DNA from 2 places in the Clostridium sp. CM039 genome. Region 1 is predicted to be linked to the other one. Evidence: riboswitches for the same ligand, from Rfam matches in the RefSeq annotation. Region 1 holds a riboswitch; the other holds the start of a gene.
What was found. A riboswitch is a leader RNA that binds a small molecule or an ion and turns the genes downstream of it on or off. The one in region 1 is predicted to bind glycine.
Positions count from the first base shown of each region.

Region 1 (16,811 bases):
GCTCTTGGTGGCCTTGCTGTTACTAAAACTGGTCTAGCACTTAAAGATAAGGTGTTTTCAAAAAAATAAATTTGGAATTATAAGGAGAAAAAAACAATGAACATTTTAATAGGAACTGGTCTTTTATTATTAGTATTAGCTTTATTTACACTTTTTAGTTGCAAAGCACCTGAAGGAATGAAAGCGATGGGTGCACTAGCAAGTGCTGCCTGTGCAAGCTTTCTAGTTGAAGCTTTTCAGTCTGCATTTTTTGGTGATGTATTAAAATTAAATTTTTTGAAAGAAGTTGGTTTATCTAATGGTAGTTTAGGAGGAGTAGCCGCTGCAATACTTGTACCTCTAGCTCTTGGAGTTTCACCAATATATGCAGTATTGATTGGGCTATCTTGTTCTGGTATTGGTATCTTACCCGGATTTATAGCTGGATACCTTATGTCATTTGTAGTTAAATATCTAGAAAAGAAATTACCAGGAGGTTTAGACTTAATAGTTATAATTGTTTTTGCAGCTCCATTAACTAGATTTATAGGAAACTGTATGACTCCTGTAGTAGATGGCACACTATTAAATATTGGTAGAATTTTAACTTCTGCGTCAAGTTCTAGTCCAATAATAATGGGTATAGTACTTGGAGGAACAATAACCGTTGTTGCCACTGCACCTCTTAGTTCAATGGCTTTAACCGCAATGCTTGGGCTTACCGGTGCACCTATGGCTATAGGCGCATTAGCAGTATTTGGTTCATCATTTATGAATTTCGTATTATTTACAAGAATGAAATTTGGAAGTAAAAAAGATACAATTGCAGTAGCTATAGAACCTCTAACACAAGCTGATATAACCACAGCAAATCCCATACCAATTTATGTAACTAATTTTATAGGTGGTTCTTTATGTGGAGTAATAATTGCATTAATGGGACTTGTAAATAATTCTCCAGGAACAGCAACCCCTATAGCAGGGTTCGCAGTAATGTTTGCATATAATCCAGCTTCTAAAGTGCTAATAGCAGCCTTAGGTTGTATTATAGTTAGTATTTTCAGTGGTTACGTAGGGTCTATTATGTTTAAAAATTATAAAATACATACTGCTGCAGAAATCCGTGGAGAGATTATCCCCGATTTAAAAGAAGTATCATAAATATATGTTTTTTTAAAACAATATAAGAAAAGGCTGAGTTTACTTTTATGTAAAACTCAGCCTTTTTTTAGGTATTGTAAAATTATCAAGGCGGTAACTTTCAGTTACCGCCTAAGGGGTCTGGACAGCAAACTAAAAAAAGGGAGCAAAGCGACAGTTTGGCGAAAGCCAGTGAGGATAACTATTTATATATATTTTGGCAGTTTTTCTTCGTAAAATATAATTTGATTGCATTGCTAAGGTATCTCTCTTGACTGCATTTTGACAACGCTGCATATATTTCCATACTATTTCATACTGGTATCAAAACAATGTAAAAAGACGTTAAAGCACTCAAAACACTAACTTTTGAGTGCTTTATATTATAATAAAATTTGTTATAGATAAGCATTTAAACAGTCTTCAAAACTGTGTTGACCTGCTAAGACCAGGTTGGGTGTGTTCGATTCACACATATTTAGAGATATGTTCGCATTTTATTGAAGAGTGGAGGCAACAGAATAATCCGTCATCAAGCTGGTACAATTATGTAAAGACAATCATTAATCGTTTAAATGATATCTTAGATGAAAAACCCTATGTTCGTATGCATTCTTCGAAAGGGTTGATATATCCTGCTGTTTTACGTTCTTATCTGAATGATTATCTGTCCTTTATGCGAAAGCATGGAAACAAAGAATCAACTATAAATGTACGACGAGTATACTGTACGCAGTTCCTTTGTTCTCTTGAATCACAAGGGCTTAGATCTATAGGGGAATTGCAGCCCATTCATATTTATGATGCATTCATTTCGACTTTATCCAAAGAAGGCTTAGCTGCTATATTTAACTTTAAAAAGAAATTAGGCATACATAAAGAAGATAAATTACATGTAAGGCTAAATCTCAAGTATGCTACTCAAAAAGTAACTAGATTAGCAAAATATGGAAAATCTCTTCCGTAAATTTCAAAACATTAGGCATAACTGTTTCTACTATCAGTAAATATAGAAAAAAGCAGTGAGAGAAGGATTGTTAGAAAAAGCAGAAAAACGGAATAAAGAACAAATGTTTATTTGAAATGTACTTATATTATTTTTTTGCTCAAAACAAGTTAGTTAAAGTAGAAGTATAGTATTGATAATGTTAACTAAAAAGGTAATAAAAAATATATATTAGCTAATTTAAGATCTTTGAGAAAAATATTAAAATAACACGAGTATATTTAATATTCCCCCTGAAGTTATCGTTATTTTAGTAATATATGTCTTAACTTATAAAATCCGCGTTTCGCGGTTACTATCCCTAAGGTAAATAATTCAAAGTAAATGTTTTGAGTCTGTATAACGTTTTATTTGCTGCCACTACCCCAATATGGGGAGCGGAGTTTCGCCACCGCCAATGAAACCCACGAATACATATTAACGTATTGGAGAGATCTAGTGCGGTTTTTGTTGTAATTGAAAGAGGATGTCGGAAGTATGTTGTGTCTCTATGTCCAGGTATAAAAAAACAGTTGACATTTATGGATTACAGTAGTAATCTTTCTATAGATTACTACTGTAATCTATAGAAAGAAAGTAAAAGTTATATTGAATTAAGTACAATATTAAAGGAGAGGTATTTATTAAATGAAAAACAAATTTTTGAATGGTAGGTTTTATAGATGTAAAAAATTAGTCTTAGTTATTTTAGTGATAGTTACGCTAGTATCAGGTATATATTTCCTATGGTGGAATAAAACTAAAACCATTTCAGCGAATAAATATTTTGATAGTTATGTGAATTCATGGAAGAAAAAAGATTTTGCATTAATGTACAATATGATTGATGCGGAAAGTAGAAAAAAGATTAGTGAAGCAGATTTTGTTCAGCGTTATAAAAATATTTATAGTGGAATCGAATTAAAAGAAATTGATGTTAAAATTAAGGATTCAGAAAAAAAGAAATATGATTCAAGCATAGAGAGTGTTAAGTTTGAGGTTATAATGGATACGATAGCAGGTAAATTAACTTTTGATAATACTGGTGAATTAATTAAAGATAGCAAGAATAAAACATGGAAAATTCTATGGAGCAGCAAGATGATTTTCCCTGAACTTGAGAATGAAGATAAGATACGTGTAGCTACCTTGTATGCTAAAAGAGGTGAAATAAAGGATAAAAATGATAAATCCTTGGCACTGGATGGTACAGTAGCTGAAATAGATATTATACCAGAAAAGCTTGGTAATGATGCAGCTAAATCAAAGGGAAATGTTTCAAAAATACTACAAGTCTCCCTAGAAGATATTAATAAAAAGCTGTCAGCTACATATGTAAAACCAGACATGCTTATTCCTATAAAAACAATATCTGAGGATGAAACAGAAAAAATAAGTGTGCTATTAGAAATACCAGGAGTAATGGTAAATGAGAAGAAAGCAAGAGTATATCCGTTAAAGGAAAAAGCTGCACATCTAATAGGATATATTCAAGCAATAAGTGCGGAGGAAATTGAAAAAAATAAGGGGGAAGGCTATAGAAAGGATGATATAATTGGGAAAACTGGTTTGGAGAAAATATATGAAAAAACACTTAGAGGAAAAAATGGATATGAAATATATGTAGTAGATAAAAATAATAAAAAGAAAAAGTCTTTAATTAGTAAAGCAGTACAAAATGGTGAAGATTTAAAGTTAACCATAGATGCTGATATGCAGAGTCTTCTTTATGATGAATTAAGTAAAGATGCAGGAACTTCAGTAGCAATGAATCCTAAAACTGGTGAAGTACTCGCTCTTGTTAGTACCCCTTCATATGATCCTAATAATTTTGTCATGGGAATGTCGCAAGATTTATGGAAAAGTTTAAATGAAGATGAGAAAAAGCCTTTGTATAACAGATTTCAAAGCAATTTATGTCCTGGATCAGTTTTTAAGCCAGTAATTGCTGCCATAGGGGTTAAAACAAAGAAGATTGATGCAGAAATTTCTAAGAATATTTCAGGACTTAGATGGCAGAAGGATAAAAGCTTTGGGAATTATTTTGTTACAAGAGTTGTAGATTATGGACAACCATCAGATCTAAGAAATGCTTTTATTCATTCGGACAACATATATTTTGCACAGGCAGCATTAGATATCGGCAAGGATACGCTTCAAGCAGAGTTAAAGGAATTTGGCTTAGGTGAAAAAATTCCTTTTGAATATGGATTGTCTAAATCTCAATTTGATGCAGATGGAGATATAAAAGGTGAAGTTCAGCTAGCAGATAGTGGATATGGACAAGGTGAAGTATTGATAAATCCTCTTCATTTAGCAGCTATTTATAGTTCCTTTGTTAATAAGGGCAGTATGATAAAACCATATATTAAATATAATGGAACTGCAAAGTCAGAAATGTGGAAGTCTAATGTTTTTTCAGAAGAGGTGGCAAGCACAATTTTAAAGGATTTAACTCAGGTTGTTGAAAATCCTAGAGGTACTGGACATCAAGCATATATTAAAGGACTAAGCTTAGCAGGAAAGACTGGAACTGCAGAAATAAAGCTTTCTCAAGATGATGTTAATGGTACAGAATTAGGCTGGTTTGCGGCAGTTAATACGGATAGTCCTGATCTTCTTGTAATAGCTATGGCTGAGGATGTAAAAGAAAGAGGTGGAAGCCATTATGTAGTGCCAATGGTAAGAAAAGTATTTGAAAAATTTCATCCTGTTAAATAATAGAGGATGTATTTTAGAAGGAACTCTAATAAGTTTCTAATAAATATATATAGTTGTATTAATATAAATTATGAGGGGAGTTAAGAAGAGTGAAAGAAATACCAAGAATTGCTGAAACTGAGTGGAAGGTTATGAAGATTATATGGTCTGATGCTCCAGTGACAGCAAATAATGTAATAGAAAAATTAAGTGGTGATGTTAGTTGGAAACCTAAGACTGTAAAAACGTTGATTAACAGGTTACTAAATAAAAATATTATTTCCTATGAAAAGGAAGGACGAATATACAAATATTACCCTATTTTTACTGAAGAACAATGTGTAAAAATTGAACGTAACTCCTTTCTTGATAGGATATATAATGGGGGCTTTAAAGAAATGCTTTTAAATTTTATAGAGGATGAAAATTTATCAACAGAAGATATAGAAGACCTTAAACAAATTCTTGATTGCAAGAAAGATAGGTAAATTTATTATGTTAATATCTAAGTTTTTTTCTCATTTAATTTATTCTTCCATTACTAGTAGCATAGTGATATTTGGCATATTGTTAATTAAAATTTTATTTAATAAGAAATTGGGGGCAAAATGGAATTATTATATTTGGTTTATACTAATTTTAAAATTACTAATTCCTTATTTTCCTCAAATCCCAGTAAGTATAGATAGAATTATAAGCTTTTTTTCAAACATTGCACACAAAAGCATGAATATTACCAATGTAACAGTTTCAAATAATTCACATAAAGAATTATCTATGTTAATGGATTCAACGAAGGACTATGCTATTTCTATAAATAGAGATTATTCAATATTTTATATTCTGTGGTTAATAGTTTTTCTTATAGGCTTTGCCTTAATTGTTATAACCAATATTAAGCTTAGGGCAGGAATAAAAGATAGACCACAAATTTATGATGAAAATATTAAGGTTTTATTGGGAGGCTGTAAAAAAGATCTAAATATAAATCGTAGCATAAACATTGTAAGAATAGATGGTGATAGATGTCCAGCACTTTTTGGATTTATAAACCCCTATATTCTTATTCCTGATGGAATAGAAGAGAAAATTACACAGGATGAGATGAGATATATATTGCTACATGAACTAGCTCATTACAAGAGAAAGGACATGGCTGTAAGTTTGTTAATAAGTCTACTACAATTAATTTATTGGTTTAATCCTATTATATATTATGGTTTTTATCTTATGAAAAAAGATATGGAAATAGCTTGTGATGGACATGTTCTTTCAAAAATAAATGAGGAAGAGATAAAAGGCTATGGCCTTACTATTATTAAACTTCTAGAGCTAATTGCTTATAATAGAAATAATATTTTCACGCTTGGTATTATAAAAAGCAAAAATAATGCAAAAAATAGGATAAAAATGATAGCTGGATTTAAGAAAGATTCAAAAGGTATAGTGTTGACTAAAACAGTTGTTTTTATTATTTTAACATGTATGTTTTTAGGTAGTACACAAGGAAATGCCATAGTAAAGGATAAAAAAGTATTAGAAAAAAATAGTGTTCATAAAGATTTAAGCAGATTTTATAAGGGCTTTGAAGGAAGCTTTGTATTGTTTGATGTTAATAAAGGAGACTATATAGTTTATAACAAAGAGAAAAGTGAAAAAAGAGTATCACCTTGCTCAACCTATAAAATAGTAGAAGCTTTGATAGGGTTAGAAACAGGTGTTATTAAAGATGAGAAAGAACTTTTCAAATGGGATGGGAGTAAATATCCTTATAGGGAGTGGAATCAAGATAATACATTATTTTCTGCAATGAAATATTCTGTAAATTGGTATTTTGAAGAAGTAGATAGAGAAATAGGCAAAAATAAATTGAAGTACTATATAGATAAGATGGATTATGGTAACAAGGATATTTATTCTCTACAAGCTGATTACTGGCTTCAAGCTTCTTTAAAAATTTCACCTATAGAACAGGTGGAAATGCTAAAAAAAATGTATAATTATGAATTGCCTTTTTCCAAGAAAAATATAGACATAGTAAAAAATTCAATAAAAATAATGGAAGATGGGGAAAGAGTAATGTATGGCAAGACCGGTTCAGGTGTTGAAAATAATAAAGAAGTTAATGGTTGGTTTGTAGGATATATAGAAGAAAATAATGATATGTATTTTTTCGCGACAAATATTGAAGGAAAAAATGGTGCTACAGGCGTAAAAGCCAAGGAAATAACATTACAGATATTAAGAGATTTAGGTAATGTTATGAAAAAATAACTTAACAGATTGATTAAATAACAAAGGAGAATTTATATGAAAAAATTAGTAAATTCAAAATTCAAGGTAAATAAGTTTAAAATTGCTATATTTATGCCGCTTATGATCTTTTCTCTTACTAGCTGTGGAAAGGTAGCAACTCAGCCACCTGTAAACACGAAGTCTGACACACAATATAATTCGTCATTTTCACAACTTGAAAGTGATTATGCTGTTAAACTTGGTGTATATGCTTTTGATACAGAGACGAATAAAGAAGTCGTATATCGTGCTGATGATAGGTTTGCTTACTGTTCTACATTCAAAGCTTTAGCCGCTGGTGCTGTTTTAAAACAAGATTCATTAGAGCAGCTTAAACAAGTAGTTAAATATAACAAAGAAGATGTTCTCTCTCATGCTCCAATTACAAAAGATAACGTTGATAAAGGCATGACCATTGAAGAACTTTGCAATGCAGCAATACGTTTTAGTGATAATACAGCTGCAAATCTTTTATTTGATCATATAGGTGGACCTAATGGTTTTAAATCTGTACTTAATCAATTAGGGGATAACGTTACGCAACCTACACGTATAGAACCAGATCTAAACGAAGCCATACCTGAAGATATTAGGGACACTAGCACACCACGACAATTGGCAACTGATTTGCAAGCATACACAACTGGAGATATATTAACAGACGATAAGAAAAAAATTCTTATTGATTGGATGACAGGAAATGCAATAGGTAATACACTAATTCGTGCAGGAGCACCAGATGGCTGGGTAGTTGCTGACAAAAGTGGAGCTGGTTCTTACGGAACAAGAAATGATATTGCCATAGTAATGCCACCAAACAAAAAACCTATAATTATTGCAATATTGTCAACTCACGATAAAAAAGAGGCTAAATACGATGATAAACTGATTGCTCAAGCTTCTAAAATTATATTTGATTCTTTTAGCACAACTGAAAATAACAATTAAAGTAAGTTTGCCTATGTATTAAATTAGCGGAAAATCTCTAGCAAGTAAAACAGGAACTGCTGAACTGGAAAAGAAAAGTGCAGATGATAAAAATGGAAAATAAAATTTAATGTATTTAACTCAATATTATTAAAAGGAAAGATTAAAATGGCAAATAAGTAAGTTGAACTTTCAACTAAATTATATGAATTTATAATGGATGAAGAAATTAAACAGTTAAAAATATCATTTAAAGGTTTTAGTGAACAAGAAAAGCAAATGGCAACTGAATTAGTAAAAAGAATGAGTGAAATATAGAAAAATATTGGCTCGATATAAAAAATAAATCAGTGTTAGCAAAGCAAAATAATTCAAGGTAATATTTGGGTGTAATAGATTAACAAAGTAGAAATATGGTAACTAATACAGAAGTTTATATATAGGCAAAACAGGGGCTATTTGTAGCTGTAAGGAGGATTGAAATGGAATTTAGAAAAGCAGTTGAAACAGATGCTAATGATATAATGAGTATTATTATGCAGGCACAAGCATACTTAAAAAAACATGGGATTAACCAATGGCAGAATAACTATCCCAATGTTGAAATAATAAGTAATGATATTGATAATAAAAATGGTTATGTACTGTTAAAAGACGATAATATTGTTGCTACGGCAGCAGTTTCTTTTGATGGAGAAAAAACATATGACTCTATTTATGAGGGGCAATGGATTAGTGATAATGAATATGCAGTTATTCATAGAATCGCTATTGACAACAATTATAAAGGATTAGCATTAGCATCACAGATTATCAAAAATATAGAGCAGATTTGTTTGAATAAAGGTGTGTACAGTATAAAAATGGATACACATGAAGAAAACTTATCTATGCAAAAGCTGCTTAAGAAAAACAAATTTCAGTATTGTGGAATAATTTATTTAGAAGATGGAAATAAAAGAATAGCTTTTGAGAAAACACTATACTAAAAAATAGTCACAAAATCATGAGTAATCTTAATTAATGGATCTTCATTAGAATTACTTATGGATATATTTAATCATTCGTCAAAATCACAGACTTTAAGATACATTGGGATTACTGAAGAACAAAAGAGGGAAGTTTATTTGAAATCTAACATCGGATAGAAAAATGTACCCCTATTTCAAGCTAATATACATTTTTGGCGGGATAGGCAGAAACACCCAATATAAAAAATACCTCCTGTTAAGTTTATCGTATCTTAACAAGGAGGTATTTTTTATAAATAATTCTTTAGCTCTTATTGACATTTTTTTAAAAAGTATTCTATGTGATGTGAAACTATTTCTTTACAATAATCTGTAAGATCAAATTCTCCATTTTTGAGACCAATTGTATATCGTCCCCCTTGAGATTAGAAGCAATTCATCACGAATTTGATTTGCTCGATAATCAGTTGTCAAAACACTCTCATCCTGTGCTTTTTGTATGAGTATCAACAAATTGCTTGAATTGCTACTTCAAATGCGTCCCAAATAGATTTCATAATGTTCTTAACTTCCCTAGAATCCCCAATGTTATATGTTTCCTTTTTACTTTTGTCAAGTATGCTTTGTAGTGGATTATGAGGCTCGTACCCTGTTGCAGCTATTATTGTGTCTGCGTTTAATATACTTTCTCCATCTTTATTAGAAACTTTAACACCATTCGAATCTATTTTTTCAATCTTTGTGCTAGTCATTACTTTAATATTGTTGAATGGAAGTAAATCCTTCATCATATCCCAGTTCATAAATGGCATATTGTGAGGACCACCGCAAATAACCGGAAGCATTTCTATTATGCTAACATTTTTGCTCATTTTTGACAACCAAAGACCGGTTTCACAACCAACAAGACCTGCACCTATTATTACAATATCTTTACCAGCCAAGGATCATCCATTCTACCTGAAATAGTGACTGGAACATCCACAACCTGCTTAACTTGTCTACCGAATTCTCTGTACATTCCCTTATCGTTAAAATACATTGGTGGGTGATTCCAATACCAAGAATCATAAGTCCCAGCATCAACATTTAGCATATCATAGCCCGCTTCTACTAATATTTTAGCTGCTTCCAATCCTTCTTCTGTGTCCTTACCAACTTCATCAAATTTTTCTCCTGGTAATGCGCCTTGACGAAGTCCCTTCATCATACTCTTAACACTGAAACGTAGTGAAACTGGGAAATCTTCACCACATTGTGCCTTGATTCCCTTAACTATATCAGTTGCGATTTTCAAACGGCCTCTTAAGTCTCCGCCATATTCATCAACTCTTTTGTTAAAGAAACCGATTGCGAATTGATCTAAAAGATATCCTTCGTGTACAGCATGGACCTCAACTCCATCAAAACCTGACTGTTTTGCCACTGCTGCTGATTTTATGAAGTTTTCTATTAAAACTTTTATATCTTCAGTAGTCATTGCTTCATGAGTTAATCTTGGGTCAAAGCGGTTTTCTGCCTTTGAAGGAGCAATTGGCTTTTTATATAGTCCAGGCATTGCAGAACGTCCCAAACCACCTGTCAATTGTAAAAATATTTTTGCATTATAAGAATGAATTCTTTCATTCATTGGAGCTGTTGACATATTAAAGCATAGTGGATTATAAGTAGGGCAAGGTTGAATTTTATTTATCCCAGTTTTCTGGTACAGGCTTAGTGATGTATTCAGTTCCTGAGAATATAGGGCAAGCACCACCAAATTTACCAACCACACCATCAATCATCTTAATTGAATGAGGAACACCTGCTGGAATATAAACAGCACCTGGAGTTTTAATTTCGTAATAGTCATCACCTAAAGTTACTGCGATAGTAGCTGCATTTTCTTCTCCTAAGATTAAATACATTTCATCTCCATAATGAATATGTGGAGTTGCCTTTCCCATAATGCTTTAGCTTCTGGAACAATGCTAGAGCTCATAATCAATTCTAATTGTTTTAACAACATACCCCATAGAGAATATTTACATAACATATTCACCGAATGCGTTATGTAAATATATTCTATAACAATGATAAAAAAATGTAAACAATATGATTTAAAACCATAAATTACAATTAAATTTACGCTGCAAATTTAATTGTAATTTATGGACTATCATTGCTTACAGAAGTGAACAACAAGTTAATAAAGTAATCGATGAAAACGAATCTGATATAAAAGAAAAAAATACATACAAAATGAAACTTGCAACATTAGAAGGTTATAAAAAGTTAAATAACAGTAACACACTCTGATTCAGAAATCTATACCTGAAAAACAGTTATAATTCCAATATAATGCATAATGTTCATTGTGAATAAACTGTAAATATAGTAAAATAATATTATGTTTTATATATTATGGAGGGAATGAAAATGAATTGCAAAAATGTGTGATTAGTTTAGAGGTTTATTATTTTTTTAATTATTTACAATAAGAAAGTGAAGGTGAAGGACATGCTATACATAGGAATTGACATTGGATCAACTGCTTCTAAGGTATGTATTCTTGAACATGATAAAATTAAAAATACTTTTATTTACCCAACAGGTTGGAGTAGTGTCAAAACAGCTGAGGAAATAAAACAAGCAATAGAAAAGCTAGGAATGACCTCTAGTAATAGTAAAATAGTTGCAACAGGGTATGGAAGGGTTTCTGTACCCTATGCAGATAAAACAATAACTGAAATAACTTGCCATGCAGTTGGAGCGTATTACTTATTACATGAAGATTGTACAGTTATTGATATAGGTGGACAAGATACAAAAGTTATAACTGTTGAAAGTGGTAAGGTTACAAATTTCTCTATGAATGATAAGTGTGCAGCTGGCACTGGTAAATTTTTAGAATTAATGGCTGGAACACTAGGATTCGATATTGATGAACTTTGCACTGAAGCCGCAAAGGGGAGTGGAACAACTATCAGTTCAATGTGTACCGTTTTTGCAGAATCTGAAGTCATTAGTCTTATTGGTAGTGGAAAAAAACGTAAAGATATTGCATTTGGTGTTATAGAATCTATTACAGGTAAAGTAAAATCTCTGTGTCAAAAACATTCTGATTCACATAATTATTTCTTAACAGGAGGACTTTGCGATAGCCCATTTATTGTGGATCAACTTTCAGAAAAATTAGGTTCACCTGTAGCTACTCAAAAAATGGCAAGATATGCAGGTGCTATTGGAGCGGCTATAATGGCAAGCAGAATTGAAGAAAATTCTAATGAAGCATTATAACGGAGGGGGATATATTAATGAATAACTTACCAGAAAAATTTGAGGATTTTAGTGAAGCAAGAAGAAATGCTTTTTTAAGCATCAAGAATTTAAAAGATGAAGGCAAGAAGGTTGTGGGGGTGTTTTGTACTTTCACACCAACAGAAATAATAATGGCCGCAGATGCTATTGCAGTTTCATTATGCAGTATGACTGAGGAACCTATAGCTGATGCCGAAAGGGATTTACCAAGAAATCTATGCCCATTAATTAAAGCATCTTATGGCTTTGCAATTACAGATAAATGTCCATTTTTCTATTTTTCCGATATGATTGTTGGAGAAACTACATGTGATGGAAAGAAGAAGATGTATGAATATTTAGCAGATATTAAGAAGACTCATATTATGCAGCTTCCTCAAAACTGTAATGATGAGGATTCTTATAAACTATGGAGCAATGAATTAGTAAAGCTAAAGAAGTGTCTAGAAAATTTTTATGGTGTTGAAATTACGGATGAAAAGATTAAAATAGCGATTAAGCTTAAAAATAGGGAAAGAGTAGCTCTAAGAAAGTTTTATGAGCTAGGCCAGCTAGAACCACCAGCAATTACAGGCTACGAAATGCATAAGGTTCTATCTGGAGCAGGATTTAAATTGGATAAAGAAGTATTGATAAAAGATCTTGAAAGCATAACAAGTGAGTCACTAGATAGGTATAATAGTGGGGAAAGAAAAGTTTCGAGTGATGCAAAGAGAATACTTATTACAGGATGTCCTCTAGGACAAGGAACTGAAAAAATAATTAAGGCAATAGAAGAGAATGGTGGAGTAGTGGTATGCTATGAAAACTGCGGTGGAGCTAAAACAACAGAGACATTGGTTGATGAAAACAAGGATCCTCTTTACGCTTTAACAGAAAAATATTTAAATATTGGATGCTCTTGTATGACTCCAAATGATAACAGAATAGATTTGTTAGAAAAGTTATGTAAAGAATATAAAGCTGACGGAGTAATAGATGTAATACTTCAAGCTTGTCATACGTATAATGTAGAAACTCTTAGATTAAAAAGAGTTTTGAACAAGAAAAATATTCCATATATGAGCATTGAAACAGATTATTCTCAAGCAGATATAGGACAAATTAATACAAGAATGTCAGCATTTATAGAGATGTTATAATATAAATGATTTAGATGGATATTATTTCAATTTATAGATAGTATTTGAATTAAAAGCTTTACATTGTTAAAAAAAAGATTATAATAAAGTTGTAATAACTTTTAAATATTGATAGATGATGTTTTCGGGAGATTAAGCTTAAGCTTAGTTATTTAATATAACATCCTTAAATGGATAGCCGAAGGGCCAAGTATTACATGCGCTGTAATATGAATATCTCAGGCAAAAGGACCGAAGATTGATATACCTCTGGAAAGCAATTGCACCGAAGGAGTAATTCTCTCAGGTAAAAAGACAGAGATAAAGGCTTAAATGAGCTTCTTATCTTTGTCTTTTTTTATGCGCAAGCGGAAATAAATTGAATTAATGTATTTGTAAGGGGGGGATTAATTGATAGAAGAAGTATTGATTGTAACTAATAACCCATTATGTCTAGACAAATTTGGTGAAAAATATAAAGTCGAATTTTTAAGTACTGGAATAATGAATGTACTAAAAGCTGTAAGAAATCATATTCATAAGGGACACCTTTTGCTCACACATCCGCTTTCTAGTAGCATAAAGCCAAATGAAACGCCCTACAAAACTGTAATAATAACAAAATCAAAAAAAGAAGTAATAGATTTACAGTCAGTTAATTTTATTGAAGAATCAATACACACAACTGAAAAATTCATTAAAGATAGGGGAACACCAGCATGGTCAGATGCGGTGCGAAATGATTTCATGTTAATAGATTACGATATTATAAGTCATGGTCTAAATTGAAAATAAATGCAATATACTGGGAGGGCTTAAAATGGAGCATATTTATGACACTATAATTATAGGAGGTGGCCCAGCTGGGCTATCGGCAGGGCTTTACGCATCAAGGTCAAAACTTGATTCTATAATAATTGAACGAGGAAAATTTGGAGGACAGGCCGCAATAACAGATGAACTTGCAAATTATCCTGGCTCAATTGAAGGGTGCACTGGTCCAAAATTGATTAAAAGAATGAGAACTCAAGCCGAGGAATTTGGTACAAAGTTTGCAAAAGATACTGTAGAAAATATTTTACTTGAAGGTGAAATAAAAACTGTTAAATGCAAAAAAGAAACATATAAGGCTAAAACTATTGTAATTGCAACAGGCGCTTATCCCAGATTAGCAGGTTTTAAAAATGAAAATGAGCTACGGGGCAAGGGAATTTCATATTGCGCTACCTGTGATGCTGATTTCTTTACGGAGCTCGATGTAGCCGTAAATGGCGGTGGAGATTCCGCCATAACTGAAGCAATTTATCTCACGAAGTTTGCAGATAGTGTAACAGTAATTCATAGAAGAGATGAATTAAGAGCTTGTAAATCAATTCAAGAAAAAGCTTTTGCTAATCCAAAAATCAAGTTTATATACGACTCAGTTATAGATGAGGCAGAGGGCGATGAAATACTTGAAGGCCTTAAGGTCAGAAATGTTAAAACAGGCGAAGTTCAAAAAGTGAAGGTTGATGGATGCTTTGTATTTGTCGGATACATTCCTATTTCAGAAATATTCAAAGGCAAGGTCAATATGGATGAAAGTGGTTATGTAATGACGAATGATGATATGGTAACCAACATTCCAGGCGTTTTCGCAGCTGGAGATATTAGGGTCAAGAATTTGAGACAGGTTATAACTGCAGCAGCTGATGGCGCAATAGCAGCAACTTCTGCAGAAGTATATATAGCAAATAAATAGAATTAGGGGGTATTTAAAATGATTAGTTTGACAAAGGAAAATTTTGATGAGGAAGTAGTATCTTATTCTGAAAAAGCAGTATTTGTTGATTTCTGGGGTGACAAATGTGAAGTATGTAAGGAACTTATGCCTGGAGTACACGAACTAGAAAACAAATATAGCGATAAAATCAAATTTGCAAGTCTTAATATCGGTGGTTCTAGAAGACTCGCTATATCTCAAAGAGTACTTGGACTCCCAACGATGATAATTTATAAAAATAACGAAAAAATAAGCACTATTACCCCTGAAAACATCGAAACAATTGATGATGTAGAGAATTTTATTAAAAGCGTTTATGAAACATTGTAATAAATGGCTAAACTATTTCGGAGGTGGAAACTTTGCGTTTAGAACTTGGTGAAATTAAAATTAATGATGTTCAATTTGGCACTTGCACAAAGGTTGAAAAGGGAGTTCTTTTTGTAAATAAAGAAGAACTGCTTGCACATATAGGCGGAGATGAAAGAATTGAAAGTATTAGCATTGAAATTGCAAGACCCGGAGATGAGACAAGAATAATTCCAGTTAAAGACGTTATTGAGCCAAGGGTAAAGGTATCAGGTAGCGGTGGGATATTTCCAGGATTTATAAGCAAGGTTGATACAGTTGGAAATGGAAGAACAAATGTTTTGAAAGGCGCAGCTGTTGTAACTACTGGAAATATTGTTGGGTTCCAGGAAGGAATGATTGACATGAGTGGAATTGGTGCTAAATATACACCATTTTCAAAATTAAACAACGTTGTAATAACATGTGAAACAAAGAAAAGCGTACTTCCACATGATCACGAAGAAGCTGTTAGAATGGTTGGATTTAAGGCTGCAACATATCTTGGTGAATGTGCAAGAGAACTTGAGGCTGATGAAATTAAGACTTTCGAAACACTTCCTCTTTTAGAACAGGTAAAACAGTATCCTGATCTTCCTAAAGTAATATATGTATATATGCTTCAAAGTCAGGGGCTTCTTCATGACACTTATGTATATGGAGTTGATGCAAAGAAAATAATACCTACATTCATATACCCAACGGAAATATTTGATGGTGCTATTGTTTCAGGAAACTGTGTTTCAGCTTGTGATAAGAACCCATCGTATGTTCATATGAATCATCCTGTAATTGAGGATTTGTATGAGAGACATGGTATTGACTACAATTTTCTTGGATGTGTATTAACTAATGAAACTGTATACCTTGCAGATAAAGAAAGATCTTCAAGCTATACTGCAAAATTAGTTGAATATTTAGGTGCAGATGCAGTAATAATTTCTGAGGAGGGTTTTGGAAATCCAGACGCAGATTTAGTTATGAATTGTAACAAGATTTCAGCACTAGGAATTAAAACAGTACTAATAACCGATGAATATGCTGGTCAAGATGGAGCTTCACAATCACTTGCAGATTCAACTCCTAAGGGCGATGCAGTAGTAACTGCTGGAAATGCAAATGAAGTTATTGTACTTCCCACAATGAAGAAAATTATCGGTCATCCAGAAAATGCAAATGTTATTGCTGGAGGACATTTTGGAAGTTTGAGAGAGGACGGCTCAATTGAAGCTGAAATCCAGGTAATTACTGGAGCAACAAGCGAAGTTGGTTATAATACTTTA
Region 1 covers NZ_CM143649.1:1,487,041-1,503,851, reverse strand. Annotated here, with positions in the region: gene sdaAA (L-serine ammonia-lyase, iron-sulfur-dependent, subunit alpha) at 1-69, shown strand, start outside; gene ACWJJ2_RS07075 (PTS sugar transporter subunit IIC) at 97-1,140, shown strand; tRNA gene ACWJJ2_RS07070 (tRNA-OTHER) at 1,524-1,600, shown strand; gene ACWJJ2_RS07065 (hypothetical protein) at 1,796-2,086, shown strand; gene ACWJJ2_RS07060 (penicillin-binding transpeptidase domain-containing protein) at 2,753-4,825, shown strand; gene ACWJJ2_RS07055 (BlaI/MecI/CopY family transcriptional regulator) at 4,915-5,292, shown strand; gene ACWJJ2_RS07050 (BlaR1 family beta-lactam sensor/signal transducer) at 5,300-7,078, shown strand; gene bla (class A beta-lactamase) at 7,115-8,047, shown strand; gene ACWJJ2_RS07040 (GNAT family N-acetyltransferase) at 8,509-9,015, shown strand; gene ACWJJ2_RS07035 (FAD-dependent oxidoreductase) at 9,504-9,941, opposite strand; gene ACWJJ2_RS07030 (oxidoreductase) at 9,920-10,627, opposite strand; gene ACWJJ2_RS07025 (hypothetical protein) at 10,683-10,943, opposite strand; gene ACWJJ2_RS07020 (acyl-CoA dehydratase activase) at 11,497-12,276, shown strand; gene ACWJJ2_RS07015 (double-cubane-cluster-containing anaerobic reductase) at 12,294-13,439, shown strand; glycine riboswitch at 13,679-13,747, shown strand; gene ACWJJ2_RS07010 (GrdX family protein) at 13,830-14,207, shown strand; gene trxB (thioredoxin-disulfide reductase) at 14,239-15,159, shown strand; gene ACWJJ2_RS07000 (thioredoxin family protein) at 15,178-15,510, shown strand; gene ACWJJ2_RS06995 (glycine/sarcosine/betaine reductase component B subunit) at 15,543-16,811, shown strand, end outside.

Region 2 (16,811 bases), 1.2 Mb from region 1:
TCCGCAAAATTAATTGATGTAAGTCCATTTTTATCTATTATTACTATCTCACCAGGCTTTACATCTCTTAAAAAGTCTGCACCTACTGCATCAAGTGCACAACTTTCCGATGCAAGAATATAATTATTACCTATTGTCCCGATGCAAAGAGGCCTAATACCATTTTGATCTCTAACTCCTATTAACTTTTCCTTTGTAAGCATTACTATTGCATAAGACCCTTTAATAGCCTGTATTGCATCCACTACGGCCTTTTCAATTCCTTTTTTTGCGCCTCTAGCAATTAGATTTAATATAACTTCTGAATCTATGGATGTTTGAAACATATATCCACAATCCTCTAGTAATTCTCTTATGACATCTTCATTTACTAAATTACCATTATGCGCTATAGCTATGTCACCAAGACTAAATTTACTTAAAAGTGGCTGTGCATTTTTTACTTCACTGCCTCCTGTCGTTGAATATCTAACATGCCCTATGGCAGCATGACCCTTCATTAGTTTAATCTTTTCATCATTAAAAACATCACACACAAGGCCCATAGCCTTTTCACAAGTGAGGGTAGTTCCATTCGAATATACTATCCCAGCACTTTCTTCTCCCCTATGCTGCAAAGCATAAAGTCCATAATAAGTTAAAGATGCAACATCTAAGTCTTTATCCGGTGAAAAAACCCCAAAAACACCACATTCCTCTTTAAACTTATCTTCATCTTTTAGCTTATTTTCATCATTAATGGATATTTGGTTTAATTCTACAACTTTATTCAAAGAAATCCCTCCCCACTATTTCTTGTATATATCTTATTTATTATTTATTCTACTTAATATTTCCTCGTAAGCTTCTGTAACATTACCCAAATCTCTTCTAAATCTATCTTTATCCAATTTTTCTCCAGTTTTAACATCCCAAAATCTACAAGTATCTGGTGATATCTCATCTGCCAAAATTATTTCTCCATTAAATCTCCCAAACTCTAATTTGAAATCTATTAAATTAATATCTTTTTCAAAGAAAATTTCCTTTAGAATATCATTTATTTTTGAAGCCATTTTATATATTTCTAATAATTCGTCAAAAGTCGAAAGGCCCATTGCTACTGCATGATAATCGTTTATAAGTGGATCACCTAATTCATCATTTTTATAACTTAACTCGAGGACTGTTGTTTTTAGCTTAGTTCCTTCCTCTATTCCATATCGTTTTGCCATGCTACCAGCGGCAACATTTCTTACGATTACTTCTAGAGGCACTATTTCAACCTTTTTACAAAGTTGTTCTCTATCGCTTATTTTTTTAATAAGGTGAGTTTTTATACCTTTTTTCTCTAATAACTCAAATAACATAGTAGTTATGCTATTATTTAAAATTCCCTTTTTCTCAATTTGAGCTTTTTTAATTCCATTAAATGCTGTTGCATCATCTTTATAATATACTCTGACCTCATCCTTATTATCTGTGCTAAACATTTTTTTTGCTTTTCCTTCATATAACAATACTGAATTTTCCACTAACAATCACTCCTCAAATTTTAATTTATAAACCGCATTCCTTAACTTTCATTTTAAAATTCTATATCTTCTTCATTCTCTGCTATAAATTTTTCTTTCATTTCTTCTCTATATTTAATTAATTTATTTTTAAGTTCAATATACTTAAGGGATAAAATTTGAACTGCAAGCATTCCAGCATTATAGCTGTTATTGATGCCCACAGTAGCAACCGGAATTGCTTTTGGCATTTGAACAATTGAAAGTAGTGAGTCTATACCACCAAGAGCCGCTTTAATGGGCACTCCAATCACCGGCATTACTGTATGTGATGCAATTACACCTGGAAGATGCGCTGCAAGTCCTGCCCCTGCTATGATACATTCTACCCCATTATATTCCATTTCATTTATTACTTCCTTTAATTTTTCTGGTACTCTGTGAGCTGAGAGAATATGTACTTCATAATCTACATCAAATTCCTTAAGTGCTATCGCTGCATTTTTCATTATATCCTTATCTGATTTACTTCCAAAAATAACTCCTACCTTCATTTTATTACCTCCCCAATGTAATTAAATAACAACTTTTATAATTTCATCTTAACAGTTTTTTTTCGTTAAGTCAATGCATTAATGCCATTTTTATTATTATCGTTCGTGTTTCTTCTGCATATATGTACGTTTAATTACTATCATTAATAAATTGTTCGCATTTTTAAGTTCAACTAGTTTTTTATATCCGAATTCCAAAAAAATAAAAAAGAAGCAGCAAGGGCACAATTTGTACCCTTACTGCTTCTTATCTTTTATTTAAAATAATTTACTCCTGCCTCAAATATCTTTTGATCCTTCTCACCAATAATATTTTTTAAAGTGTTAACGCCTACTCTTTCAGAGTGACCCATTTTACCGAAAACCCTTCCATCCAAACTAGTGATTCCTTCAATAGCATGCATTGAACCATTAGGATTAAAGTTTATATCATAACTTGGCATTCCGTCGAAGTCTACATATTGAGTGGCTACTTGACCACTTGCGAATAATTTTTTAATTACTTCTTCATTTGCTACAAACCTACCTTCTCCATGTGATACTGGAATTGAATGCACATCTCCAACTTTTAAATTACTAAGCCAAGGAGACAGGGTTGAAACCACTTTAGTTTGCACTGTGCAAGATACATGTCTACCAATTTCATTATACGTTAAGGTTGGGCTGTTTTGTGTTATATCCGTTATTTCACCAAAGGGCAGTAACCCAAGTTTTATTAAGGCTTGAAAGCCATTGCATATTCCGAGCATTAACCCATCTCTATTTTTTAATAACTGATGTATGCTTTCGCGTATTATAGGATTTCTAAAGAATGTAGCAATAAATTTACCAGACCCATCTGGCTCATCACCAGCACTGAATCCACCTGGAAGCATAACAATTTGAGAGCTTTTTATTTTTTCTGCTATAGCTTTTATAGATTCTTCAATATGCCTTGATGATAGATTCTTTATTACCATAATTTCCACTTCAGCTCCAGCCCTTTCAAAGGCTCTCATAGAATCATATTCACAATTAGTACCCGGAAACACAGGAATTATAACTCTAGGCTTTGCTATTTTAATTGCAGGAGCCGATTTAAATTTTGGATTTTCAACACTTGCATAAATTTTATCATTTCTGATATTTAATTTACTAGTATTTACTTTCGTGCTAAATACACTTTCTAAAGGTCCTTCCCAATTACTTAACGCTTCTTCTAGACTAATAGTTTCCCCTAAGACTTTGATAAATGGTTCTACCTGAGTATGCCCAAGTATCTTAATATTTAAATTCTCTTTAATTAACTCTGAAAGCGTGCATTTATCTATTTCCATTACAATGCTGCCATAATCCTCTTTAAATATGCTTTCCACCTGAATATCTTCTTTAAATTCAAATCCTATTTTATTACCAAAGCACATTTTTGATATAGCTTCTGACAGACCTCCCATCCCTACTGCATAGGTTGATAACACCTTGCCACTATCTATTAACTTCTTTACCAATTTATAGTTTTGACGAAGCTCTCCAAAATCAGGTAATCCATCTTCACAAGTATTTGCATAAACTAAAACAACCTGACTATCTCCATTTTTAAACTCTGGAGATATAACCTTATCTGTATTTATAACATCGACAGCAAAGGATATAAGCGTTGGCGGTACATTCATATCATTAAAGGTACCTGACATACTATCTTTTCCACCAATAGCCGCTATGCTGAATTGTTTTTGTACATGTAATGCCCCTAAAAGTGATGAAAATGGTTTACCCCACTTATACGGTTCTTTTGACAATTTTTCAAAATACTCTTGAAATGTTAGTTTAATATTTTCATAATTAGCCCCACTAGCCACTACCTTTGTTACAGAATCTATTACTGCATAAGCAGCTCCATGGAATGGACTCCATTTTGATAATTTAGGATTGTACCCATAGGACATTATTGTACCAGTGGTTGTATCTCCGCGAAGTACAGGTAATTTTGCTACCATGGACTGAATTGGTGTTTTCTGAAATTTTCCACCAAAAGGCATTAACACCGTTCCTGCTCCTATTGTGCTATCAAACCTCCCAGCTAATCCTTTTTGACTACAAACATTTAAGTCTGATAGATTAGAATTCCATAAATCTTTTATTGATTTTAAATTACCTTCGCTCCATTTTAAATCTTTTGAAAAGTAGTATTCATTCTCTTTAGGTGCTGCTACTTTTACATTAATACGCTGATTAACTCCATTTGTGTCTAAGAAACTTCTACTCACATCAACAATAGTTTTTCCCTTCCATACCATTTTAAGCCTATTATCATCAGTTATTTTCGCCACCACTACAGCCTCTAAATTTTCTTCTTCTGCTAGCTTTATAAATACGACAGCATCTTCGCGCCTAACAACAACAGCCATACGTTCTTGGGATTCTGATATAGCAAGCTCCGTACCATCTAAGCCCTCGTATTTTTTAGTGACTTTGTCTAAATTTATTATAAGTGAATCTGCGAGTTCCCCTATAGCTACGGATACTCCGCCTGCACCAAAATCATTACATCTTTTTATAAGCGTCGTAACCTTTGGATTTCTAAATAATCTTTGAATCTTTCTTTCTGTAGGCGCATTACCCTTTTGAACTTCTGATCCTGAAGTTAGTATTGAGCTCTCGCTATGCTGCTTAGATGAACCCGTAGCTCCTCCGCATCCATCACGTCCTGTTTTGCCACCAAGAAGTATAACAACATCAGATGCCATTGGTTTTTCACGGACTACGTTCTTATAAGGTGCAGCTCCAATAACTGCCCCTACTTCCATTCTTTTAGCCACAAAGTCTTCATCATAAACTTCAGAAACGAGTCCTGTAGCAAGTCCTATCTGATTTCCATAAGAACTAAATCCATGAGCAGCTTCAAGGGTTATTTTTCTTTGAGGAAGTTTGCCTTTTATTGTATCTGAAATTTTCGTCCTTGGATCACCGCAGCCAGTAACACGCATTGCCTGATACACATAGCTTCTACCTGATAATGGGTCTCTTATTGATCCACCGAGACAAGTAGCTGCACCACCAAAAGGTTCTATCTCAGTAGGGTGGTTGTGGGTTTCATTTTTAAACATTACTAGCCACTTTTCCTTCTCTCCTTCAATGTCTGCTTTCACAATTATACTGCAGGCGTTTATTTCGTCTGAAACATCAAGGTCCTTTAATTTCCCTTGTTTCCTTAAATCTTTCATGGAAATAACAGCCATATCCATAAGTGTTACGTCCCTATTTGATTTATCATAAACAAACTCTCTAGTATTTAAATATTCCGCGTAAGCCATCTTAATTGGTTTAGAATATTTACCATCTTCTATGTAAACATCCTCAATTACAGTATTAAAAGTTGTGTGCCTACAGTGATCTGACCAATACGTATCTATAACTTTTATCTCCGTTATAGATGGGTCTCTCTTTTCAGTTTCTTTAAAATAATCTCTACAATATCTCAAATCCTCAAAGCTCATAGCAAGTCCATTACTTTTTAAGAACTCTTTTAAATCCGTATCATTCATCTCAATAAAAGATTCTACTGTTTTTACTTGTTCTGGCTCATTAAACCTTTGCTGTAAATCATTCTGTTTATCAAACCCTGTTTCTCTAGAGTCTACGGCATTTATGCAATACTCTTTAATTTTATTTAGTTCGTCATTAGTAATATTTCCCTTTAACACTATAACTCTTGCACTTTTAACTATATGTTTATCCTCTTGAGTTAAAATTTGTATACATTGAGCAGCTGAATCTGCCCTCTGATCATATTGTCCAGGCAAAAATTCAATAGCAAATACAGTATCGTACTTTTGAATATCTAACTCTTCATCATAAACCTGATCTACTGTAGGTTCTGAAAATATTGTATTCCTTGACATTAGGTACTGCTCCTTGGTTATTCCCATAACATCATATCTATTAACTAGTCTAAGCCCATCCAAGTTCGATATACCTAAATTTATTTTTATATCTCTTAATTTTTTTTCACCTTCAACATTATAGTTCGCTTTTTTCTCTACATATAACCTATATATCTTATCTTTCATGATTAATACCTCCAAAATTTATATTTATACGAATATTAAACAATGATTTTCTTTTATAATTCGTTATAATCACATTATAATATACTTCATCTAATTATAAAAGCATATTTTAGAATAAAGTGGTTTTTAATTTTTCTATAATATTATTAAATTACGAAATTTAATAATATTATAGTAATTATGAAATTTCTTATCTTAATGTAGTTCCATACTTCATTGTTTTAATACTAACAAAAAAAACAGGATGGCATAAATCTGCCATCCTGTTTTTTTCTAAAAAGAAAATTATAAAATTTAGTTTTTCTTTTCAAAATCATTTTCGTAATTTTTCAAAGTCTTTTTAACTAAAGCTCCAAGACCTAATAATGCAATTAAATTCGGTATAACCATTAATCCATTAAAAGTATCAGCGAGTTCCCAAACTAGATCAACCTTTAGAGCTGCTCCTAATACTATAAATACAAGAACCAATCCTCTATATGTCGTTAACGCTTTTTTTCCAAATAAGTATTTAACATTTGCCTCTCCAAAAAAATACCAAGCTACTATGGTAGAAAAAGCAAAGAAAAATAACGCTATAGCTACAAATGGACCTCCAAGACTTCCCATACCATTCGAAAAAGCTTTTTGAGTTAACGCTATACCAGTAGTTTTTCCATCTAATGCTCCTGTAGTTAATATAACAAGTGCAGTTAATGTTAAAATTATAAAGGTATCAATAAATACACATACTATTGCAACGAGTCCCTGCTCAGTTGGATGATTAACTTTTGCAACTGCGTGTGCATGTGGTGTTGACCCCATTCCAGCTTCATTAGAAAATAAACCTCTTGCAATGCCGTATCTCATAGCTTCTTTTACGCCAACTCCTATTAAACCGCCAGTAGCCGCTTTAGGGTTAAAAGCTCCTACAAATATCATTTTAAATGCTGGTCCTAAATTAGCAAAATTCACTATAATGATTCCTAAACTACCCAGTATGTAAAATATAGCCATAAACGGAACTACTTTTTCAGTAAAGGCTGCAATTCGGCCTACTCCTCCAATAAAAATCATACCCGCTAATGCTGCAACTATCACACCAATGATTATACGAATATTGGTATTTGGGCTTATTGCTGCACTTATTGAGTTAGATTGTACCATATTCCCTATAAATCCTAATGCAATTATTATAGTTACTGAGAAAAATGCTGCCAACTTTTTACTCCCAAGGCCTTTACTAATATAGTAAGCAGGTCCTCCCGTCACCTCACCGTCAACTGTCTGTTTATACTTTTGACCAAGCACTGCTTCCGCAAAAATAGTTGCCATGCCAAAGAAAGCACTTAGCCACATCCAGAATATAGCACCCGGTCCTCCTGATGCTATAGCAGTTGCGGCTCCTGCTAAATTTCCTGTTCCTACTTGAGCCGCTATTGAAGTTGTCATGGCTTGAAAGGATGACATTCCATCTTTTCCTGCTTTATTGCCGAATTTAGCTCCTCCAAAAGTCTTTTTAAATGCATCTTTAAATTTTCTTACTTGAACAAATTTTAACGTTATTGTAAAGTAAATTCCAGTACCACATAACAAAAATATTAGTACATACCCCCACAAAACACCGTTAATACCTTTAATAATTGATAAAAAATCCATAAACACACGCTCCTTCTAGTTATTAAAATTTTTTCAGATAAAAAATTTCTTGTGTAAAGAATATATTTATACCAATTAATACTCTGTGAGACCATTATTTTTTAAAGCACACAAAAAATAGAGATCAAAATAAAATGACCTCTTGAAAATAACCCTGTCCTTTTACCTGAGAGTTTCACTAATGCACTATTAAATTTCATACAAATAATATGTAATTAAATAATGTTTAGCTTTCTCCTTCGGTGCTTATATAAGTCTCTCCAGAGGTTCGTCCGATATCAGTACTTCTCCAAAAATGGATACCTGAAAGTTTAACTTCTTCGGTGGATGTTATACATCTCTCTCCAAATATCTTCATCCGAAATTATTAATTTGTAATACTTCGCATGACTATAACATATTTTGAATTTTTAGTCAATAAAAAAAACACTCACTGTAAAGTGAGTGTTTTTTGGTACGACTAAGCCTATAAGCCGAGTCCTGTATTAGACAATCATCTATCTAGGCCCATTGTTACCAATAGGCTCAAGCGATACACCCGAGAACGAGACGGGCAGCCTCATAATGTTCTCCTATTCGATCTTGCTCCAGGTGGGGTTTACATAGCCGCAAAGTCGCCATTGCGCTGGTGAGCTCTTACCTCGCCTTTCCATCCTTGCTAGTACATTCAAAAATTTAGAAAAACTAAACTTTTGAATGCCTTTAGCGGTATATCTCTGTTGCACTTTCCTTAAAGTCACCTTCACTGGGTGTTATCCAGCACCCTGCCCTATGGAGCTCGGACTTTCCTCTCCTAATTATCGCACGCAATAATTAGCAGCGATTGTCTGGCTTACTCGTAAAACCAATGATATCATACTATTAAAATAAAAGCAAATAGTATTTTATTATTACTTAACTTTATATGGATCATGTGTATTTTTAGAAATTATAACCTCATTGTCATATCCATTTTCTATCAGTTGCTTTTTGAACTTTTCTGCAAATATTATGAGTGGTGTCCACTCAGTTGCAAAATGCCCAGCATCAATCAGCGCTATGTTTTCTTCTAATAAATCACTAACATGATGGTATTTAGTATCTCCTGTAATAATGCAATCTGCACCCAATTTTATGCTCTCCTCAAAAAAGTCTTCTCCACTGCCATTTATAATCGCAATGGTTTTTATTACTTTATTATGGTCGCCTGCATACCTAATATACTCAGTATTTAAAAGTTCTTTAACCTTTTCACATAAGGGCATTAATAAAATTGGGGTATCCAGAATCACTAGCCTTCCAATACCATTATCACCATTATTATACCCTTGAATTGTTGAATTCTCTATTACCTTATAATTAGTAAACCCTAAAATTTCTGTGACAATATCATTAAGTCCGCCTTTAACTGAATCTAAATTTGTATGACTAGCATATACATTTATACCATTCACAATTAGCTCAATAATTTTTTTTCCTACTAAAGTGTCTGTGGTAATAGTTTTGGGTTTAACAAAAAGAAGAGGATGATGAGTCAATATAAAATTGCACCCCTTATTCTTTGCCTCGCGAATTACGTCCATTGTACAATCTAATGCAATTAAAATTTTTGTAACCTGCGCATCTTTATCCCCAACCATTAATCCTACATTATCATAATCCTCTTTTAGTATATGTGGAGCAACCTGCTGCATAATATGCTCAATAGTACTTACTTTTAAAAGCATTTCAAAAACTCCTTAAGCCGTATTATAACAAGATAAAGTTGTTGTTTTCTATTTTTAGATAAAATTGTATCTTCATTTAAAGTATCATATATTTTCGAATATTTTTGCAACTTATATTCTATAAATTTTTGCATTACTAATTGTTTTTTATCTAATAATATTTTACTTATCTCGTAATATATACTGTCTACTTCTACTGGTTTAGTATTATACCTTGCCTTGATAATTTCATAAAACCTACCATCATCATTGCAAATTTCTTCATCAAGGATATCATACCCAGCGACATATAAATATTCTCTCAAAACCTCAGCATTTTGAACTGGCTGAAGTATCATATAATTAAATTGTTTAACAACATCTAAGTCAGCTTCTAAAATGTCTCTTATTAAATTGCCACCCATTCCTGCAATAATAGCTACCTGGACTTCTCCCTTTTCAACTGTAGATAGTCCACTTCCCAGTCTACAAGTAATTTGACCACGCATATTATTGTGAATAATATTATTTTTGGCCTTCTCAACAGGCCCTTTATTTATATCAGAAGCAATAGCTTTTTTTATTACACCATTTTTCACTAAATTAATAGGAACATACCCATGATCCGTGCCTACGTCGATAACACTATCACATTCTTCTATCATACTTGCAATCCATTTTAATCTTATACTAAGCTCCATATCTCTCATCCTTATCTAAAATTTATTAATATTTTAAACTGCAATATTAAAAATATCATTGCCACAATTAGTGCCATATAAATATATTTATATGCTGATTTCCTATCATGTTTTGCGCAAAAATAACTTGCATAATACATACAAAAAAGCAACGCCATATTTAATACCCCGTAAATCATCTGAGTAAATGCAAATTGTTTGCCTGTCCCCATTTGTATTGGATTAAAATTCGCATCAAAGTTTAAGGGCATAATATTAGGTATATTACGTTTCAAATATAATATAAGTGGATTTAAGGTTAATATTATTATTATTATACTTACACCCATTAAAGGTAAAATGAAGTGCTTGTCTTTATGAAGATTATAGCTATTATTTACTTTATATTTCCACTCTACCACATGTATATCATGATGTATTAAAGTTTCCTCAAATTTTTTATAATCTAGAGGCGAAACTGCATAATTCATGTTTTTAGTTTTTATGTAAAAAACATTTTTATTATTTGTAACAAACATTCTACACATTCCTATTTTTTCAATTACAAATCTACCCATTGCAAAATTATTAGTAGCTATACCATTAAGCTTAACCCCCTCAATTGTACCAGTTGAGATAGTGTATCCTCCAATTTCATTTAATGGTATAATTATTTTTTTTAATGATCCAACAGCATAAATTTTAAGATTTTCGTCATCAATAGTACATTTAAGTGATGCATAAAGCAAGATGTAATATCCTTGATATATATTACAAGACACTAATAAGACCTTTAATAAACTAACTACGATGTATGAATTAGTAAACCTGAGCACTATTAATATTAATATATTATATAATGCAGTCGTGAGCAAAATAAACCCTAAACCGCGTCCCCTCTTTGATATGTACTTTCCCATTTAATCACCTTCTAAAGCATATTATAGCATATTTAAACCGACCTTGTAAATATTCATACATGATTCTACATGGAGTAGAAAAAACACCTTAAATAAGGTGTTTTCTTAAGTATACTGTTCTAATCTAAGTAATCTTTTAGTTTTTTACTTCTACTTGGGTGCCTTAATTTACGTAAAGCCTTTGCTTCAATTTGTCTAATTCTTTCACGAGTTACATTAAACTCTTTTCCAACTTCCTCGAGGGTCCTTGCCCTTCCATCATCTAGTCCAAATCTTAATCTTAAAACCTTTTCTTCTCTAGGAGTCAAAGTATCTAAAACGTTGATTAATTGCTCTTTTAACATTGTAAATGCAGCAGCTTCTGCTGGTGCAAGAGCATCATCATCAGGAATAAAATCGCCTAAATGACTATCTTCTTCTTCACCTATAGGAGTCTCTAGCGATACTGGCTCTTGTGCAATTTTCATAATTTCTCTAACTTTTGCTACAGGCATTTCCATTTTTTCAGCAACTTCATCTGGTTGGGGTTCACGTCCAAGTTCTTGTAGCAATTGCCTTGAAACTCTAATAAGCTTATTTATAGTTTCAACCATATGTACAGGTATCCTTATAGTTCTTGCTTGGTCGGCTATTGCTCTAGTTATTGCCTGTCTAATCCACCATGTAGCATAAGTACTAAATTTAAAGCCTTTTCTATAATCATATTTTTCTACGGCTTTTATTAGTCCTAAATTACCTTCTTGAATAAGATCTAAAAATAGCATTCCGCGACCAACATATCTTTTAGCTATACTTACCACGAGTCTTAAATTAGCCTCTGCTAGTTTTTTCTTAGCAGCTAGATCTCCTTCTTCATTTCTTTTAGCAAGATCAATTTCCTCACTTGATGATAATAAAGCAACTTTTCCAATTTCTTTTAAATACATCCTAACAGGGTCGTCTATAGATACGCCTTCGGGTATGCTAACATCCAGTTCTTCAGTTTCTGGTTCAGTTTCAGCTTGAGCTCCAGTCGCAGGTGCAGCAGCTTGATGCATATCACCAATAACCTCTATCTCCATTGATTCTAAAACTTCATAAACCTTTTCTATTTGTTCTGGACTTAAATCTATCTCATAAAGTTCTTCCATTATTTCTTTATAAGTTAAAGATCCTTTTTTCTTCCCTTTTTCCATAAGTTTTTTGACTATAGTCATTTTCGAACTTTTATCCTTCATCATATTACCTCCTTTCAAATTACTATAATTGTTTTAGATCTTTTTGCATTTCTATAAGTTTTTGGGCTAATTGTATAGATTCTTCTAGCAAACCTTTTGATTCATATTGTTTGATTTTATTCATAATTTCTTTTTTCGACTCCTCTAACTTGAATTTTTTAAGTTCTTTAATGCAGTCATTTATAAGTTTTTTATGATCCTCTTCATCTCCTGAAAATTCAATTTCCATAGTATTTATCCACTCTTTTGTACATTCTATATCATTACATATAAATTCAATTTTTTTAGTTTTTTCATCTTTTGTTAAGTTTTTATATTTAACAATTAATGTATATATACTTTTATGACTTTGAAGTACCAATTGTTCTAGGTCCAAGTTTTCTGTGATATAATTACAATTTTCTTCATTTATAAACATAAATTTCAACAAATTTCTTTCAGCCTTAATATAAGCTGGCTCTAAGTATAATTTTTGTCCAAAATCTTGTTGCATATTCATTTTTTTGGTTTTTTTTGCATTTTTGTTGATTTCGTCACTTAGTAGGTCATATATTGCCTGTTCTTTGATGCCTGTTTCCTCAGAAACCTTTTTTATATAAACATCTTTTTCGACAGGATCTAAATCTGCAATAATTTCAGTAACCTTTTTCACATATTGTATTATCATTTCACTATTCGAAAAATTTATTCCGTCACCTGCTCTTTTAATCCTATAATATATTAAGGGGAGAGCATCATCCACTAATTTCTGAAAAGCCTGCTTTCCGTTGTTTTTTATATATTCATCAGGATCCTTATCCTTTGGAACTATCAGCACCCTTAAATCAAAACCTTCAGTCCTTAATATCTCAAGGCCCCTTAATGTTGCTGCTTGGCCTGCTACATCAGCATCATATGAAATAATAACTTTGTCTACATGTTTTTTCAATAATTTTGCTTGATTAATAGTAAGTGCCGTCCCCAGGGACGCAACGGCATTTGAAAACCCATATTGATGAAGTGAAATACAATCCATATATCCCTCTACAATTATTATTGTTCGAGACCTATTATTTTTTATTACAAAATTCAATCCATAAAGATGTAGCCCCTTATGAAATAATGGTGTCTCAGGTGAATTTAAATATTTAGGTTTTGAATCATCTAAAACCCTTCCTCCAAATCCGATGACGCTGCCTTTATAATCAAACACAGGAAACATTATTCTATTTCTAAACCTATCATAATAGGAATTTTTAGGACTTTTAATAATTAATCCTATACTAAGTAAATCTAATTCGGAGTAGCCTTTCCTTTTCAGGTATAATAACAATCCATCCCATTTATCAAACGAAAACCCTAAACCAAATTTTTTCATAGTAACTTCCGTAATTCCTCGGTTTAAGAAATATGTTTCAGCCTTCTTGTCCTTTCTTAAATTGTCATAAAAATACCTAGCCGCTGCTACATTAATATTGTACATTTTTTTATACATGTCTTTTTGAACATTATTTTCCTCATTGTCCATTTCTATACTAATGTTAGCTCTCTCGGCGAGTACCCTTGCTGCTTCAGGAAAATTTACATTCCTATCCTTCATAATATAACTAATTACATTCCCAGCTTCACCACATCCAAAGCATTTATAAATTTGCTTTTCCTCAGACACTGTGAAAGAAGGACTCTTCTCATTATGAAAAGGACAAAGACCAATATAATTTCGCCCCGCTTTCTTAAGTTTAACCCTTTCAGATATTACATCCACAATATCATTTTGTTCCTTAATTTTTCGGATAACATCTTCAGCAATCAATAGATTATTACCACCTTACTTATATAAGTTCACAATATAATTTTATTCGACAAAAAAGTGTATTATCCTTCTTTAAAATCATTTTTTTTAAAAAAAATTATGTTTGCTTATACTATATTCTTTATAAAACACAAATTTCCTTCAATATTTGTATTTTTTATTTTTTATTTATAAATTTTATATTAATATGTTTTCCAAACCCAATATTTGTTTCTATCATATTTTAATAAATAACAACCCTAGGCACATATAAATCATTAAAAAGCATTAAACAATAGTCATCACTCATACCAGAAATATAATCTGCTACTCCTATATGTAGACCTTCATACTTAACTATGCTTTTATAAAAGTCCGGCATAGCCAGTGGATTATTATAGTAATGTTTAAATACATGCGTTACCACAAATTGTGATTTTTGTCTTTCTGCCTTTAAGATTTCACCTTTGTATATATTTTCAAACATAAAATTTCTTAATTCACCCAATGCACTTCCAACACCTTCACTAAGTGATACACCTATATCCCCTATATCTAAGTTATTTATGGTGTTATAAATACAGTCTTTAACTAAAGTATCTATTCGCTTGCCATGATTTGCCCCTAATACTTCAATAGCACCTGGAGGTAGCATTGCTTCAGTTAACAATCCTGCTCTTATAGAATCGTCTATATCATGATTTACGTATGCAATCTTGTCACTATACCTAACAACCTGACCTTCAAGTGTTGAAGCCTTTCCAATTTTAGAAGAAAACCCACTATGATTGAGAATTCCATCTAGCACTTCCGCGCTCAAATTAAGACCAGCACCTAATTTTTCAATTTTTGTTAAAACTCTAATACTATTTTCATTGTGCCTAAATCCTTGTGGCAAAATATCATTAAGCACCTCTTCACCATTATGAGCAAAAGGTACGTGCCCTATATCGTGACCCATTGCTATAGCTTCTATTAAATCTTCATTTAAGCCTATGCCTCTCCCTATAGTTTTAGCTATCTGTGCAACTTCTAAGGTATGTGTTAATCTTGTTCTATAGTGATCACTACTAGTCTTTATGTATACTTGAGTTTTATGCTTCAATCTTCTAAATGATTTACTATGTATTATCCTATCTCTATCCACCATATAACAGGTTCTTACCTCATCCTTATCCTCTAATACTTTCCTTCCTTTTGAGTTTAGAGATAACGCCCCATATCGTATAATGCTATTACCTTCATTAGTTTCTATTTTTTTGCGAATATCCATGGTTTTCCTCCTAAATTTAGGCATCTTCTAAAAACGGTTGATAAGTATGCATATTATTTTTTAAAGACGCTTTAGTTAGTATTCTACGAATTAAATTAATTTCCCTTTTTTAATGTTAAATGTATAATATTAAAGTTTTATTAATATCCTAATAATGTAATAATTTTTTAGGAGTGTTAAGATGCCATCTACGGCTAAAAACTTTAATAACATAAATTTATTGTCTGCCGAAAATGTAAAAAGACACATTCTGCCTCAATATAACTTAACTAATGCTGATATCACGCAAATCAAATTTAAAGATACAGATAAACAAAGGGCTGTATATAAAGTGCAAGACTTTGGTAAATGCTATTGTTTAAAAAAAGTTTATTATTCTATAAACGATTTATTATTTGTATACTCAGCTATAGAATGGTTATACAGAAATAATATCCATGTACCTCGCATACTTCCTACAAACACAAATAACAGATTTGTAAACTATAATAATATGTTATTTATACTCACCCCCTGGATTAATGGTATAAAATGTGATTATGATAATATTAATCATATTCTATTATGTAGTACCAACCTTGCAAATATGCATAAAGTCAGTATTAACTTTATGCCTATATATGGAAGTTCCATAAAAGAGGACTTTAGCCCTTTGAGCCCTTCCATATATAAACACTATGAAGGCCTTCTTAATTCCTCTAATTTGGCTTATAAATATAATGATGCCTTTTCAAATCTATATCTTAATCATTTTGAAACAAGTAGTAAGCTAGCTAAATATTCTGCAAACATTGCTTATGATATCAACCCCAATAATCTTACAAAATCATTATGCCACCTTGACTATGTTAATAAAAATATTATATTTGATACTAATAATGAAATATGGGTAATTGATTTTGATAAATGTAGAAATGACTTTTGCGCCCATGATATTTCCTATTGTTTAAGGCGCCTACTGAAAAGAGATAGTACAAAATGGGATTTAGAGCTAGCAATAAATTTTTTAGAATTATATGATAAAATCCTACCTTTAACCTTGGATGATTACAAATATATTTTTGTTTATTTGGCTTTCCCCCAAAGATATTGGAAAATATCAAGAGATTATTATGGTAATATTAACAAATGTAATAAAAAAGCCTTCTTACGCCTGCTAGATAACGCAACTAACAATAATGAATATCAATTAGATTTTGTTGAAAAGTTTAAAACGTATATTAAAAGTAAATTTAAAATAACATAATAAATTTGATATTTTAATTCTGTTAAAAGTAAAAAGCCACTGCTTTGCAGTGGCTTTTTACTTTTAATTGATTAATTACATTTAAATATTATTTTTTTCTCGGATTATTTATTTCAGCCTGAGCCGCTGCAAGTCTTGCAACCGGAACCCTAAATGGTGAACATGATACATAATCAAGTCCTACATTATGACAGAATTCAACAGAAGATGGATCTCCACCATGTTCTCCACATATCCCAAGTTTTATACCTGGATTAGCCTCTCGTCCAAGATCAGCTGCCATTT
Region 2 covers NZ_CM143649.1:255,743-272,553, reverse strand. Annotated here, with positions in the region: gene purF (amidophosphoribosyltransferase) at 1-746, opposite strand, end outside; gene purC (phosphoribosylaminoimidazolesuccinocarboxamide synthase) at 807-1,472, opposite strand; gene purE (5-(carboxyamino)imidazole ribonucleotide mutase) at 1,568-2,047, opposite strand; gene ACWJJ2_RS01180 (phosphoribosylformylglycinamidine synthase) at 2,302-6,096, opposite strand; gene ACWJJ2_RS01175 (alanine/glycine:cation symporter family protein) at 6,391-7,734, opposite strand; glycine riboswitch at 7,879-8,008, opposite strand; RNA gene rnpB (RNase P RNA component class A) at 8,188-8,573, opposite strand; gene ACWJJ2_RS01165 (Nif3-like dinuclear metal center hexameric protein) at 8,625-9,440, opposite strand; gene ACWJJ2_RS01160 (tRNA (adenine(22)-N(1))-methyltransferase) at 9,431-10,120, opposite strand; gene ACWJJ2_RS01155 (PH domain-containing protein) at 10,132-11,019, opposite strand; gene rpoD (RNA polymerase sigma factor RpoD) at 11,139-12,236, opposite strand; gene dnaG (DNA primase) at 12,259-14,028, opposite strand; gene ACWJJ2_RS01140 (deoxyguanosinetriphosphate triphosphohydrolase) at 14,252-15,280, opposite strand; gene ACWJJ2_RS01135 (CotS family spore coat protein) at 15,462-16,526, shown strand; gene ppdK (pyruvate, phosphate dikinase) at 16,615-16,811, opposite strand, start outside.
Region 2: it holds a riboswitch for glycine, as region 1 does, so the genes downstream of both, ACWJJ2_RS01175 (alanine/glycine:cation symporter family protein) here and ACWJJ2_RS07010 (GrdX family protein) in region 1, are expected to answer to the same signal.